DNA from 4 places in the Parviterribacter multiflagellatus genome. Region 4 is predicted to be linked to each of the others. Evidence: riboswitches for the same ligand, from Rfam matches in the RefSeq annotation. Region 4 holds a riboswitch; each other region holds the start of a gene.
The links. Region 4 has a riboswitch for cyclic di-AMP ahead of AC1UE5_RS10965 (transglycosylase family protein). Riboswitches for the same ligand answer to the same signal wherever they lie in the genome.
Positions count from the first base shown of each region.

Region 1 (3,489 bases), on a different contig from region 4:
TGGTCCACCTCGCCAAGCACGTCGTCGGCGACATGGTCGTCCGCGGGCAGGGCCGCATCCTGATCACCTCCTCGATCGCCGCGACCATGCCGGGGTCGTTCCAAGCGGTCTACAACGCGTCCAAGTCGTTCGTGCAGTCGTTCGCGCTCGCGCTGCGGCACGAGCTCAAGGACACCGGCGTCACCGTCACCTCGCTGCAGCCGGGTCCGACCGACACGGAGTTCTTCGAGCGCGCCGACCTGGAGGACACGCGGATCGGCACCGGCCCGAAGGACGACCCGGCCGACGTGGCCCGCGACGGCTTCGAGGCGCTCATGAACGGCGACGAGCGCGTCGTCTCGGCGTCGCTGCAGACCAAGCTGCAGGGTCGCGGCTCGCGCTTCCTGCCCGACAGCGCCAAGGCGGCGCTGCACGGCAAGATGGCCGAGCCAGGCTCCGGGAAGAAGGACTAGCGGGCGGAGGCGCCGCCGGAGGCGGCCGCGGCCGGGGCGGCCGTCTTCGAGGCCGCGGTGACGGTCGTGCCCGCGCTCGCCCACGACTTCAGCATCGGCAGCGGGTCGATCGGCTCGCCGCCCTCGTACCAGCCGGGCGCGGTCCAGAACTCGAAGTGCAGGTGGCAGGCGCTGGCGCGGCCGGTCTGCCCGACGACGCCGATCGGCTGGCCCGCGAGGACCGGCTCGCCCTTCTGCAGCGGCGACGGCTCCTGCAGGTGCATGTACGCCTGGCTGGTCCCGTCCGCGGCCTGGATGACGATGTAGTTGCCGGCGTTCGACTGGAACTTGTTCATCTGCACCGTGCCGCCGAGCGCCGCGACGAGCGGGGTGCCGCAGTCGGCGAGCACGTCCTGGCCCTGATGGCCGCGGCCGCCGCCGAAGGTGTTGACGAACGTGCCGAAATCGTGCTCGCCCTGCACCGGGAAGATGCCGCTGCCGGCCGCCGGGAGCGACGCGGGCGTGACCACCGCGCGTGCCTTGCGGGTCGGGAGCACCTTGAGCGACGGGCCGGTGAAGCCGCCGGTCGCCGCGATGATGCGGATCGGGCCGCTCTTCGCGGACGTCGGCACCTTGACGATGACGCGGTGCGGGCTCTTCTCGGTCGGCGTCGCGCGGCGGTCGTCCCGCGCGCCCTTGCCGCCGAGGAAGACGACGCTGCGCGTCGCCGCGAGGCCCTCGCCGCTCAGCCGCAGCACGTGCCCGCGCGGGCACGACGTGGCGTCGCCGGTGCCGCACTTGAGCGCCGCGACCGCCGGCTCCTCGTACGCCGCGCCGCCGCCGGTCGCCACCTGGTCCGCCTGGGCAGCGGCCGGGAGGGCCACCAGCGCGGTCAGCAGGCTCAGCGCCGCCAGCGCGAGTGCGCGGCAGCCACGGGCACGGTGTGTCGTCTCGTAGGAAGTCACAACTGGTTGGGTGCCTACGAGGTGAGCTGACGGGCTCGCGCAGTGCGCTACGACCTCTTGCGAAGTCGATTCGCCCCATACGACTGGGTCCCCCGTTCACCCCCGGCGGACCAGGAGTGATTCGGCGGCCGGAACAGTAGCGACTCTGTGCGACATAACAAGTCAGCAGCGCGCCCCGACGCTGTCGCGACACGCACGAGGGGCGCCTCGCGGCCGTGGACGGCCCCCGGCTCCTCGCCGATCCGGACAAGGATCGGCTTCGAAACCGTGTGCCGTCCACGACCACGATGCGGGCCTCGTGCGCGCCACGCCGTAGCGCCGGAGCGCGCTGCTGCCTCCGTCGGTGGCGGGCCCCGTCTCTCGTCAGCGGCGAAGCGCCTGATACCGGCGGATCGAGAGCGGCAGGAAGACCGCGATCAGGACGAGCGGCCAGGCGATCGCGAGGAGGAGCGCGTGGTCGGCCGCCCAGGACGTCCCCTCCCACCCGGGGTTGCCGAAGAGGTCGCGGACCGCCGCCGCGGTGGAGGAGAGCGGGTTCCACTCCGCGAGCGTCCCGAGCACCGCCGGCATCGAGTCGGGGGAGACGAAGACGCTGGAGAGGAAGCCGATCGGCCAGACGAGGATCTGGATCGCGACGACGGCCTCGGGCGAGCCCGCGACGAGGCCGAGGTAGACGCCGATCCACACGAACGCGAGGCGCAGCAGCAGGAGGAGGCCGAGCGCGGCGACCGCGTTCCCCAGCCCCTCGTGCCAGCGCCAGCCGAGCGCGAGGCCCGCCAGCAGCAGGACCAGGAGGCCGGCGAGCGACTGCAGCAGGTCGGCGGCCGCCCGCCCCGCGACCACCGCCGACGGTGCGATCGGCATCGAGCGGAACCGGTCGGTCACGCCCTTCGACGCGTCGGTGACGATCGCGATCATCGTCGCCTCCACGCCGAACGCGACGCCCAGCGCGAGCATGCCCGGGAGCAGCAGCTCGTCGTAGTCCGCGCCCGGCGGCACCTCCATCTGGCCGCCGAACAGCGCGCCGAAGAGGAAGAGCGTCAGCACCGGGAAGAGCAGCGTCACGGCGACCGCGCCGGGCTGCCGCGCCCACTGCCAGGCGGCCCGCAGCGTCATCGTGCGCGCGTCGAGGATCGTCCAACGGGTCATGCGGCCACCCCTCCGGTCAGGCTCAGGAACACCTCGTCGAGCGTCGGCCGGCGCAGCGCGACGTCCTCGGGCACGACACCCGCGTCATCGAGCCCGCGGACGGCGCCGGTCAGCGCCGCCACGCCGTCGCCGGCGCGGACGGGCACGCTGATCCGGCGCGCGTCCTCGTCGACCTCCGGCGGCCCGGAGCCCACTCGCGCGAGCGCCTCGCGGGCGCGCGCCACCTCGCCGTCCTCGCGCACCACGACGTCGATCCGGTCGCCGCCGAGCCGCGCCTTGAGCTCCGCCGGCGTGCCCTCCGCGACGCTCCGCCCGTGGTCGATCAGCGCGATGCGGTCCGCGAGCTGGTCGGCCTCCTCCAGGTACTGCGTCGTCAGCAGCACGCTCGTGCCGCCGTCGACCAGCGCCCGGATCGCCGCCCAGACCTCGCTGCGCGAGCGCGGGTCCAGCCCCGTCGTCGGCTCGTCGAGGAAGAGCACCTCGGGCGCGAGGATCAACGACGCGGCGAGGTCGAGCCGCCGCCGCATGCCGCCGCTGAACTTGGACACCGGCCGCTTGCCGGTGTCGGTCAGGCCGAACTGCTCCAGCAGCTCGTCCGCCCGCCGCGCCGCCTCCGCGCCGCTCAGGTGGAAGAGCCGGCCGAAGAGGAGCAGGTTCTGGCGCCCGCTCAGCGCCTCGTCGAGCGCGGCCTGCTGGCCCACGAGCCCGAGCCGCTCGCGCGCCTTCACCGGGTCGCGCGCGACGTCGATCCCCGCGACCTCCGCCCGGCCGCCGTCGGCGTCGAGCAGCGTGGCGAGGATCCGCACCGCCGTGGTCTTCCCGGCGCCGTTCGGGCCGAGCAGCCCCTGCACCGTCCCGGGCGTGACCTCGAGGTCGAGGCCGGCCAGCGCCTCGTGCTCCCCGAACCGCTTCCGCAGTCCCTCCGCGACGACCGCAGGCGTCGT
Region 1 is NZ_JBXPIZ010000006.1:271,424-274,912, reverse strand. It holds gene AC1UE5_RS14890 (SDR family NAD(P)-dependent oxidoreductase) at 1-452, shown strand, start outside; gene AC1UE5_RS14885 (M23 family metallopeptidase) at 449-1,396, opposite strand; cyclic di-AMP (ydaO/yuaA leader) riboswitch at 1,392-1,533, opposite strand; gene AC1UE5_RS14880 (ABC transporter permease) at 1,760-2,545, opposite strand; gene AC1UE5_RS14875 (ATP-binding cassette domain-containing protein) at 2,542-3,489, opposite strand, start outside.
Region 1: it holds a riboswitch for cyclic di-AMP, as region 4 does, so the genes downstream of both, AC1UE5_RS14885 (M23 family metallopeptidase) here and AC1UE5_RS10965 (transglycosylase family protein) in region 4, are expected to answer to the same signal.

Region 2 (3,489 bases), on a different contig from region 4:
CGCCGCGGCTGCGGCGGCTCGACCACTGGGACGAGATGGTCGCCGACTACGCCACCACCGGCGTGAGCGTCCACCGCCACCCGATGGGGCTGCTGCGGCCGGCGCTGGGCGCGCGGGGCACCGTGTCGAGCGCCGACCTGGAGCGGCTCCCGCACGACCAGCCGGTGCGCATCGGCGGGCTCGTCGTCGCGCGCCAGCGGCCGGGCACCGCGAAGGGCGTCGTGTTCATGCTGCTGGAGGACGAGCACGGGACGGTCAACCTCGTCGTGCCGCCCGCGGTGTACGAGCGCGACCGGCTCGCGGTGCGGACCGAGCCGCTGGTGATCGCGGAGGGCAAGCTGGAGCGGTTCGCGTCCGCGGGCGGGAGCATCAACGTGCTCGTCCGCAAGGTCGAAGGGCTCGAGGCGCCGGGGAAGCTCGCGGCGGAGGTGCGAGAGCTCGATCTCGCCATCGGCGAGGGGGAGCCGGACGAGGAGCTGCGCATCGCCGCGGGCGGCGGCGACTTCCGCGCGGTCGCCCCGCCGGTCATGTCGTTCGCGCAGGGGAGGTCGCGCTGACGGCAGGTCTCGTGCGCATCGCCACGATGCTGTAGCGTCCCGCGCCGTGTGGACCTTGGTGTTCGTTCTCTTCTTCCTCGTCGTCGGCCTCGGCGTCGTGTTCGTCGCGATGCGCAGCGGGTCGAAGGGGCCGGTGCTCGACTCCAGCAAGCGGGGGAGCCGGCGCGCGCTCGGCGTCATCGTCGGCCTCGTCGTCGTGCTGTGCGGCGCGGCGATCCCGGTCGTCGTCGGCATCGCGGACGCCGACAGCTCGGACGAGGCCGGCCCGGTGAAGCTCACCGCGCGCGAGGAGCACGGCCGCCAGGTCTTCAACCGCAGCTGCGTGCAGTGCCACACGCTCGGCGCGTCGAACGCCGTCCAGCGCGTCGGCCCGAGCCTCGACGCCCTGCGTCCGCCCAAGGAGCTCGTGATCGACGCGATCGAGAAGGGCCGCGCGCGGGGCCAGGGCCAGATGCCGGCCGGGCTGGTCAGCGGCGCGGACGCCGACGCCGTGGCCGCGTACGTCGCGCGCGTCGCCGGGCGCGAGACCGACTGACGCCGCCGCGTCGGACGGGCGCGTTCCATGTGGTGGACCCGCGGGAGCTTCCGCGTGCGGTTCGTCACGCACAGGTGTGAGAACGGCGTGAAAGATCCGTTGCAGACGCAGGATCTCCCCGCATCCTCCGATGGTTCTGGGGCAGAAGGCGTTTTGCAGGTGTTTCAGCCACTGCTACGCTGCCGCCAGTTCGACCGCCGAGTCCGTCCGACCCGTACGCCACCTTGCGTCCGAGCCGGAGGGAGCGGGGGACCCATCTGTTGGGGCGAATCGTCTCCCTCGGGAGGTGTAGCGCTGCTCTTTCGGCGCGAGCCCGTCAGCTAACCCCGTAGGCACGAGGAAAGAGACGAAGACCCCGACATGAGCGACCCGGCTGCCCCCTGGTGGGCTGACGTGCAGCATCTCCGCCCGCGCGACGAGCGCGCGGACGGCGCTCCGCCGCCCAAGCGGCGCTTCGAGCGCGGCGCGCGCGCCGACGACGCGGCGATCGCGACGCTCGAGCACGAGGTCTTCGAGATGCCGGCGGACCCCTGGGCGCAGCCCAAGTCCCCGGAGGAGCGGGCAGCCCGCTGGGCCGAGGCCCAGCAGCAGACCTGGCTCAAGAGCGCGCAGGCGCGTCACGAGGCCGAGGACGCCGCGTTCCTCGCGAAGCTGTCCGGCGAGGCGCCCCCGATCGCTCCCGCCCCTGCGCCGGAGGAGACCCTCCGCACCCGCCGCGGCGACGCGCAGGCCCGCGCGGCCGCGCGTGAGGCCGAGGCGCAGCGTGAGCGCCAGGTCGACGACCTGTGGGACGGCTCGATGGAGCAGACGTTCTCGCACGTCCCGCAGTGGGCCGAGGGCCAGTACGACGCACGGCTCCTGCCCAAGGGCGCCGACCGCATCGAGAACGGCCGCCGCACGATCGAGATCCGCGGCCAGGTCGACCGCGTCCACGGCTTCACCGCGCCGGCCGAGACGGCCGTCGCGACCCGCTCCGGCCGCCGCCGCCCTGCGCGCGGCGCCGCCGAGCGCTTCGAGCGCCGTCCCGACCGGGTCGCCATGTGGGCGTTCCTCATGGGGCTCCTGCTCATCCTCATCGCCGCGATCTCCGATCCGGGCACCGCGGGCGCCGCGGGCTTCTAGACCGACTGTCGCAACGCGCGGCCAGATCCTTCGCCCCGTGGCTAAACGGGGCGTCGCCGCCACGTCGTAGTCTCCGCCGCTATGTCGCCCGATCGCCCGCGCACCGCCGACGACGTCAAGGCGCTCGTCGAGGAGCGGAACATCCGCTTCGTCCGCTTCTGGTTCACGGACATCCTCGGCCAGCTCAAGTCCTTCGGCGTCGGCCGCGAGCACCTCGACGAGGCGCTCGCCAACGGCATCGCGTTCGACGGCTCCTCGATCACCGGCTTCAACCCGGTCGAGGAGTCGGACATGATCGCCATGCCGGACCCGTCCACGTTCGCCGTCCTGCCGTGGCGGCCCGACGAGCAGGGCGTCGCGCGGATGATCTGCGACATCCGCACCCCCGAGGGCACGCCGTACGAGGGCGACCCGCGCCACGTGCTGCGCCGCGCGATCGAGCGGCTCCTCGGCCTCGGGTTCGACCAGTTCAACGTCGGCGTCGAGCCCGAGTACTTCCTCTTCCGCGACGCGCACGGGACGCAGCCGCTCGACGAGGGCGGCTACTTCGACCTGACGACGCTCGACGCCGGCACCGACGTGCGCCGCGAGACCGTCCTCGCGCTCGAGCAGCTCGGCATCCCCGTGAACACGTCGCACCACGAGGGCGGCCCGAGCCAGCACGAGATCGCGCTCGCCGCCAACGAGGCGCTGAAGATGGCCGACGACGTGATGACCTACCGCATCACGGTCAAGGAGTACGCGGTCAAGGAGGGCTGGCACGCGACGTTCATGCCCAAGCCGCTCGAGGGCGAGAACGGCTCCGGCATGCACACGCACCTCGGCCTGATCCGCGGCGAGGGCGACGCGTTCCTCGACGAGAGCGACGCGTACGGGCTCAGCAACGTCGCGCGCGGCTTCATCGCCGGCCAGCTGCGCCACGCGCGCGAGCTGAGCGCGATCTTCGCCCAGTGGGTCAACTCCTACAAGCGCCTCGTGCCGGGCTTCGAGGCGCCGGTGTACGTGGCGTGGTCGCGGCGGAACCGCTCAGCGCTCGTCCGCGTGCCCCCGCGCGCGTCGCACATGGAGCTGCGCTGCCCTGACCCGGCGTGCAACCCGTACCTGACGTTCGCGGTCCTGCTGCAGGCCGGGCTGGAGGGCATCGAGAAGGGCTACGAGCTGCCCGAGCCGATGGAGAAGAACCTCTACCACCTGTCGCCTGACGACCGCCGCCGCCTCGGCATCGAGCAGCTCCCCGAGACCCTCGGCGAGGCGGTCGAGATCACGGCTGAGTCC
Region 2 is NZ_JBXPIZ010000001.1:450,899-454,387, forward strand. It holds gene AC1UE5_RS02005 (DNA polymerase III subunit alpha) at 1-557, shown strand, start outside; gene AC1UE5_RS02010 (c-type cytochrome) at 604-1,092, shown strand; cyclic di-AMP (ydaO/yuaA leader) riboswitch at 1,308-1,443, shown strand; gene AC1UE5_RS02015 (hypothetical protein) at 1,486-2,214, shown strand; gene AC1UE5_RS02020 (glutamine synthetase family protein) at 2,296-3,489, shown strand, end outside.
Region 2: it holds a riboswitch for cyclic di-AMP, as region 4 does, so the genes downstream of both, AC1UE5_RS02015 (hypothetical protein) here and AC1UE5_RS10965 (transglycosylase family protein) in region 4, are expected to answer to the same signal.

Region 3 (3,489 bases), on a different contig from region 4:
GACGTTCGTGCGGCGGGGGCTGCGAATCGCAACAGGCACGGTGGCCGTTCCAGCCATCGGCATCGCGCTGCTCAGCGCGGGTGAGATGGCCGGCGTCCTCCGGGACGGCGGTGACCGGTCGAACGGCGCGAGCGCCGACAACGGCGCGATCGTCCTCCCGGCCGCCGAGCGCCAGGCCGCGCTCGACCGCGCCGCGCGCAGCGTGCCGGTCCGCGTCGTCGCCTCGGTGCCCGAGACGCCCGCGGCGAGCGACACGCCTTCCTCCTCTTCCTCCGACGACGCCGCGCCGCGCGACGGGTCGGACCGTGCCGACCGCCGCACCGGCCGCTCCGGCGACGCGTCGGCCACGCCCGGGCGCGGGACGGTCACGGGCGACGAGCCGGTCCGCGCGCCCGCTCCGGCCGCCAAGGCCGCGCCGGCTGCGGCGATCGAGCCGACCGCGACGGCTGCCGCGGCGACCACGCCGTCCGCCGGTGGCGGCCCGATCACGGCGGCCGCGCTCCGCAAGCTGCGCCTGAAGGTCAAGACGCTCGAGCGCATCCCCGCGACGGAGACGGCGCCGGAGGCGCTGCAGCTCGGCGTGTCGGTGCTCGACGCGGCGAACGGGCAGCCCGCCGCCGGGATGCCGCAGACGATGTCCGTGAAGGTCGCCGTGCCGGACGACGAGCAGCGCAAGAGCGTCGCCGGCGGCGCGTCGTCGCTGCACGTGCGCCTCGCGATGCTCGACTCCCGCGGCAACCCCGGCGACGCGCCGCTGACGGCCGCGAACACCAACCTGCGCGTGCGGCTGGCGTTCAGCGCCTCCGAGGTCGACAAGCCCGTGCTCAAGCGCACGGCGGCGGTCGACCAGGCGGTCAGCAGCACGCTCCACGTCTGGGTGCCGCTCGCGCCCGCGGAGGAGCCCGCGCCCACCGAGCCGGGCAAGCCGGTCGATCCCGGGCAGCCGGGCGATCCGGGTGAGCCGGGGCAGCCCGGTGAGCCGGGCGGCCAGCCCGCGCCGGAGCCCACGCCGGAGCCGCTGCCCGTCGAGGACCCAGAGGAGACGCCCGAGGACGCCGAGACGGCGCCGGACGCCGCTCCCGCCATCGACGTCGTCGTGCCGGTGAGCGTCCTGACGCCCGGCGAGTCCAGCTCGCACGAGGTCGAGGTCCCGGTCGCCGATCCGTCCGCGCCCGAGCCGTCCGCGCCGGTCGTGGTCGAGGTCGAGGGCAGCGAGCCCAACCCGGAGCCCGGCACCGAGCCGCAGCCGGACCCGGTGACCCAGCCGACGACCGACCCGGCGGCCGCTCCGACGGCCGACGCGACGGCCCCGGCCGACGCGGCCGCCCCGGCCGACGCAACCGCCCCGGCCGAGGAGCCCGCGCCGAGCCCCGGCGGCTAGAGCCCCGCCGGGTGGCGGACGGTGTAGCCCCGCGTGGAGCGCTCGTCCTGCCGCCAGCGCGGGCCCTTCTCGCCGCTGCCGGACGTGTCGAAGCGGAGCCCGGCGATCACGACGTACGCGTGCGAGCCGTGCGCGTAGACCGTGATCCACTCGCCCTCGCCGGCCTCGCCGAAGCGCGTCAGGCCCGACGAGTCGAGCGGCATCGTCAGCGCGCCCGCGCCGTGGAGCGCGTACGAGACGGCACCCGAGCAGTCGTAGCCGCTGTCCTCGAGCCGGCCGTGGCCGCCGCCGTACCGGTACGGCCTGTCGGTGATGGCGTTCGCCGCCGCGATGGCCGCCTTCACCTCGGCCGGCGCGTCAGCGGGGGCGATCGCGGTGCGGCCGTCGTCGCTCAGCGTCGCCTTGCCGGCGCTGCTGCTCTGCGTCTCGACGGTGGACGGCGCGCTCCGCCGCTCGCGGTAGGCGACCTTCGCCTGCGCGCGGAGCTTCTGCGCGTCCGCGGGGGACAGCCGCCCGTCGACCCGCAGGCTGTGCTGCCGCTCGTACGCCCGCACGGCGCGGACGGTCTTCGCGCCGAAGTGGCCGTCGACTTCCGTGGTGATGCCGACGTAGCCGAGCCAGCGCTGCAGGACGCGGACGTCGCGTCCGGTGTCGCCGCGGCTCAGGGTCTGGTCGCCGAACCTCGCCGCGGCGGGCGCGGCGGGGAGGAACGTCAGGGCGCTCAGGGCACCGGCGAGCGCAGCGCTCACCCGGACCGGAACGTGGTGGGGCACAGGGACCTCTCTCGCTTTCCATGCGCTTCCGGGGTGAGCTGACGGGCTCGCGCTGGAAGCTGCGCTACGCGGGCGCCCTGGCCCGCGATTCGCCCCGTGCGCCGGCGTCGCCGCCGGCACGAGTGGTTCCCCCGGCCGCCCCGCATGCCCGCGAAGCGGTTCAGCATCGTTGTCTCTCCGCCTTCGACACACCCCCCTCGCGAGAGTTGCGGTGCGCGGTCACCGGTCCACCGCGGCCGGACCGTTATACGTAGTACGCTCGCGCCCGGCGACGCGATGAGAGCCCACGTCTTCGACATGGACGGCACGCTGCTGCACGGCACGACCGCGCCGGCGCTGCTGGCCGCGGCGCTCGGCCGGTCCGAGGGGCTGGCGGCGATGGAGGCGCGCTTCGCCGAGGGCGCCGCGACGGCGGTCGAGTTCGCGCGCGAGCTGCACGGCATGTGGGGCGTCGTCGATCCCGCGGTCGCGCAGCGGGCGTTCGCCGCCGCGCCGCTCCTGGCCAACGTCGCCGAGGTGCTGCAGGACATCCGCCGGCGCGGCGAGCATGCGTGCCTGATCACGATGTCGCCCGACTACTTCGCCGAGCGGTTCCTCGACCTGGGCTTCGACGCCGTCTTCGCCTCCCGGTTCCCGCGTGCCGCCGGGGAGCCGCTGGACGAGGCGGGCATCCTCGACCCCGAGGACAAGCCGCGGCTGGCGGCGGCGTTCTGCGCCGAGCACGGCCTCACGATCCGCGACGCGATCGCGTACGGCGACTCGATGTCCGACGTCTTCCTCTTCCGCGAGGCCGGCGTGTGCGTGTCGGTCAATGGCGACCACCACCTCGCCGACCTCGCCGACGTGGCGGTCGAGGGCCGGGACCTGCTGCTGGCGTACCGCGCCGCACGGCGGCTCTGCGACGGCGCCTAGCGAACGAGAAGTGCCCCGAGCTGGAGTCGAACCAGCGGCCTACTCCTTAGGAGGGAGTCGCTCTATCCAGCTGAGCTATCGGGGCCGGTGCCCTTGCGGACCGGTCCGATGGTAGACGGGAAGCGGCTCGCCGTCAGGGTGGAAGAGGATCAGCACGTCCGCCGGCCCGCCCGCGCCGGCGAGCCAGTGGGGGCGCCAGGTGGGGAACTCGGCGGCCTCGCCGCGCTCCACCACGAGCTCGTGCTCCCCGAGCACGAGCCGCAGCCGACCGGCGAGGACGTAGAGCCACTGGTGCCCCTCGTGGCTGTGCAGATGGGGCTCCGCGTCCGGTGCGGCGCCCGGGACCGTGACGCGGTACGCGCGGCGGCCGTCCGGGCGCTCGTCGGCGAGCGGGATCCACGTGCGCCCGTTGCGCGCGGGCGT
Region 3 is NZ_JBXPIZ010000010.1:121,072-124,560, reverse strand. It holds gene AC1UE5_RS21195 (hypothetical protein) at 41-1,381, shown strand; gene AC1UE5_RS21190 (peptidoglycan-binding domain-containing protein) at 1,378-2,130, opposite strand; cyclic di-AMP (ydaO/yuaA leader) riboswitch at 2,162-2,330, opposite strand; gene AC1UE5_RS21185 (HAD family hydrolase) at 2,431-3,066, shown strand; tRNA gene AC1UE5_RS21180 (tRNA-Arg) at 3,078-3,151, opposite strand; gene AC1UE5_RS21175 (helix-turn-helix domain-containing protein) at 3,142-3,489, opposite strand, start outside.
Region 3: it holds a riboswitch for cyclic di-AMP, as region 4 does, so the genes downstream of both, AC1UE5_RS21190 (peptidoglycan-binding domain-containing protein) here and AC1UE5_RS10965 (transglycosylase family protein) in region 4, are expected to answer to the same signal.

Region 4 (3,489 bases):
CGGGGCGGCCACCGGAGGAGTACGCGGTCGCACCGGACGCGCTGCCGGGCGAGCACGAGTACCGCGAGCTGGCGCGCTGGCTCGGGCGTGCGGTCGGCGGCGCCGACGAGGGGCTCGACGGGGTGGAGCGGCGGGGCCGCGAGATCGGCGTGGACCTCATGTCCGGCACCGACGACGCCCACGAGCCGGCGGAGACGATGCACGCGGCGCTCTCGGCGCTCGGGTTCGCGCCCGAGCTCGCGCTGGACGGCGGCTGCTGCACGTACACGCTCGGCGTCTGCCCCTACCGCGACGCGGTGCGGGAGAACCAGCCGCTCGTCTGCACGCTCCACCGCGGCCTCAGCGCCGGGATGGTGGCGGCGCTCGACCCGGGCGCGCGGCTCGTCGAGTTCACCCCGCACGACCCCGACGTGGCCGGGTGCCGCGTCGTGGTCGACGGGTTCTAGTCGCAGAGCGCGAGGACGAGCCCGGTGAAGCGGCCGTCCTCGTTGACGTCGTACGCGGCCTGGACCTTCGGGCGCACCGTGCGCCGGTCGAGCAGCGGGCGCCCGTTCACCGCCATCCCGTCCGGCCCGTCGTAGCCGTAGCCCCGGATCTTCGCGCCGGCCGGGCACGTGAGCCGCAGGCGGATGCCCGAGTGCGCCGGCCCGCTGACGCGCACCGGCAGGAGCGTCTGCCCGCGCTTGAGCCGCTCGCCCTTGACCAGCAGCGGCTCGGTCGGCGCCCCGTCGATCGCGGCGGGCGTGGTGTCCGGCGGCGTGAGCGGGTCGAGGTAGTCGGCGGAGTGGTCGACCGCGAGCGCCGGGGCCGGCGCGGCAAGCGCCACGAGCGCGGCGGCGAGGGTCAGCGGGCGGAGGCGGGAGGTGGGCACACGACCACGATCGCACCGCTGCGGTCGCCCGCCCACCACACCAAGGTGGTGTCGTCGCACACCCCGCGGGTATGCACAGCACATGTCGCGCATCCTCCTCGTCGTCGCCGCGGTCCTCGCCACGCTGTTGGCCGCCGCTCCCGCCGTCGCCGACCGGCCACCCAAGAGCCGGCCCGTGATCGTCGTCGCCGGCACGCCGCCGGCGCAGCTCGACGTCCTCGACCTCAAGAAGGGCAAGGGCCGCAAGGCGCGCGCGGGCGACGAGCTCGTCGTCCACTACGCGATGGTCACCTGGTCGGACGGCAAGGAGAAGGACGCGAGCTACGGCCGCGGCCCGTTCACGTTCGAGCTCGGCGCCGGCGTCGTCATCCCCGGCTGGGACGAAGGGCTCGCCGGCATGCGCGAGGGCGGGCGACGCAGGGTGATCGTCCCTCCCGCCCTCGCCTACGGCGAGCAGGGCTCCGAACCGGCGGTCAAGCCGAACGAGACCCTCGTGTTCGTCGTCGACCTCGTGCGCGTGCGGCGGTAGGCCGCACGCGCGACGCGGATCAGACCTTCGAGCAGACCGGCCAGGCGCCCGGGCCCTGGGTCTCCAGGAGCTCGAGGGCGAGGCGGTCCTGCTCGGCCTCGGGAGCCTTGGCGGGGTCGCCGGTGCCGCCGAGCTGCTTCCAGGTCGAGCGGAGGAACTGGTACTTGCCGCGGTAGCGGCCGTCGGGCGAGACCGCGGTCGGGTCGCCGCCGGACTCGCACTGGGCGATCTTGGCGAGCAGGGCGGTGGGCGCCTCGACGTCGCCGGAGCCGGAGCCGGACGCGGACGCCTCGGTGGCCGTCGGCAGGTCGAGCGCCTCGAGCGTGGCGGGGCCCACGATGCCGTCCGGCGTCAGGCCGTTGCGCCGCTGGAAGCGCTTGATCGCGCGGCGCGTCTGCGGGCCGACGTGGCCGTCGGCCTTCACGCCGAGCTTGCGCTGCAGCGCCTTCACGTCGTAGCCGGCGCCGCTGGTCGCGGTCTGCGCGGGCGCGGGTGCGGTGGCTGCTGCCTGGTCGTCGGCCGACGTCCCGCCGACGGTCTCCTGCGCGGCGGCGCCGACGGCGCCCAGCGCGAGCACGCTGCCGGCGATCAGCACCGCCCGGCGCCCGCCACCGACGACGCGCTCGCGGCGGTTGCGACGCAGGCGCCGCTCCACCGATGCGCGCAGGGAGCGACGGGCGTGGGTTGGGTCTGCGAGGTCGCGGGTGTCGCACGCGGACGCGTGCAGCGGCTCCTCGTTCGTCTTCACGATGGGGTGTTCCTCCGGTCGTCACGGCGCCTACGAGGTGAGCTGACGGGCTCGCGCTGGACGTGCGCTACACCGAGGTGCACTCGGCGATTCGCCCCAAGGACCGGGCCGCGGCAACGGCACCGACCCCAAGTGGGTCCCCCGCTCCGGCATGCCGTGGCACACCGGACTCGGCGATGTTCAAGTCCAAGATCCTACGGAACTCTCGGACGGACAGGCTGTTAACCGAGGTGATCGGCAGTCCTAACGAAAGCTGAACGTTCGCTTCAGGACCCGCTTAGGGTCCGAGAGGAAGCTCCCCGTCACGATGAGCCCGAACCCCCTCCCTGATCCCTCTGACAGCCTGCAGGCCTTCCTCGAGGCCATCGGCAAGGTCCCGCTGCTCAACGCCAAGCAGGAGATCGAGCTGGCCAAGCGCATCGAGCGCGGCGACCTCGACGCGAAGGAGCACATGATCGAGGCGAACCTGCGCCTCGTGGTGCACGTCGCCAAGCGCTACCGGCGCGACCGCGAGGGCGACGGGGCGCTGTCGTTCCTGGACCTCATCCAGGAGGGGACGCTCGGCCTCGTCCGCGCGGCCGAGAAGTTCGACTACCGCAAGGGCTTCAAGTTCTCGACCTACGCGACGTGGTGGATCCGCCAGTCGATCGCCCGCGCGATCGCCGACAAGGGCCGCACGGTGCGCCTGCCCGTCCACGTCGTCGACCAGGTCAACAAGATCACCCGCGCCGAGCGCGACCTCTCCCTCAAGCTGGGCCGCGACGCGCAGCCGGAGGAGATCGCCGAGCACCTGGGCTTCGAGGTCCAGGTCGTCGAGGACCTCAAGCGCGCCTCGCGCACCCCGGTCTCCCTCAACGCCGCCGTCGGCGACGAGGAGGACACCGAGCTCGGCCACCTCATCGCCGACGACAACGCCGAGCAGCCCGAGGTCCGCGCCGAGGAGACGATGCGCGAGCGCGCGGTCTCCGATGCGCTGGACTGCCTGTCGACGCTCGAGCGCCGCGTGCTGCAGCTCCGCTACGGCCTCGCCGGCGAGCAGGCGCACACGCTCCCGGCGATCGGCAAGCAGCTCGGCATCACCGCCAACCGCGCGCGCATCGTCGAGATGACCGCGCTGGAGCGCCTCAGCGGCATCCCCGAGGGCCGCGCGCTCCAGGACGCCGCCTAGCGCGTCCGCGCCACGTTTCACCGGCCCGGGCGGGGGTACCGGGTCGGTCGTGCTCCTGGCGCTCTTCCCCGCGTCCGCGCTCCTCGCCGCGGGCATCCTCGTGGTCGTGCTCAGCCGTCACCGGAAGGTGGGCGGCGGGCTCATCGTCCTGGGCGCGATCGCGACGGCCGGCG
Region 4 is NZ_JBXPIZ010000004.1:319,821-323,309, reverse strand. It holds gene AC1UE5_RS10980 (helix-turn-helix transcriptional regulator) at 1-446, shown strand, start outside; gene AC1UE5_RS10975 (hypothetical protein) at 443-871, opposite strand; gene AC1UE5_RS10970 (FKBP-type peptidyl-prolyl cis-trans isomerase) at 954-1,400, shown strand; gene AC1UE5_RS10965 (transglycosylase family protein) at 1,420-2,148, opposite strand; cyclic di-AMP (ydaO/yuaA leader) riboswitch at 2,159-2,334, opposite strand; gene AC1UE5_RS10960 (sigma-70 family RNA polymerase sigma factor) at 2,456-3,316, shown strand; gene lepB (signal peptidase I) at 3,366-3,489, shown strand, end outside.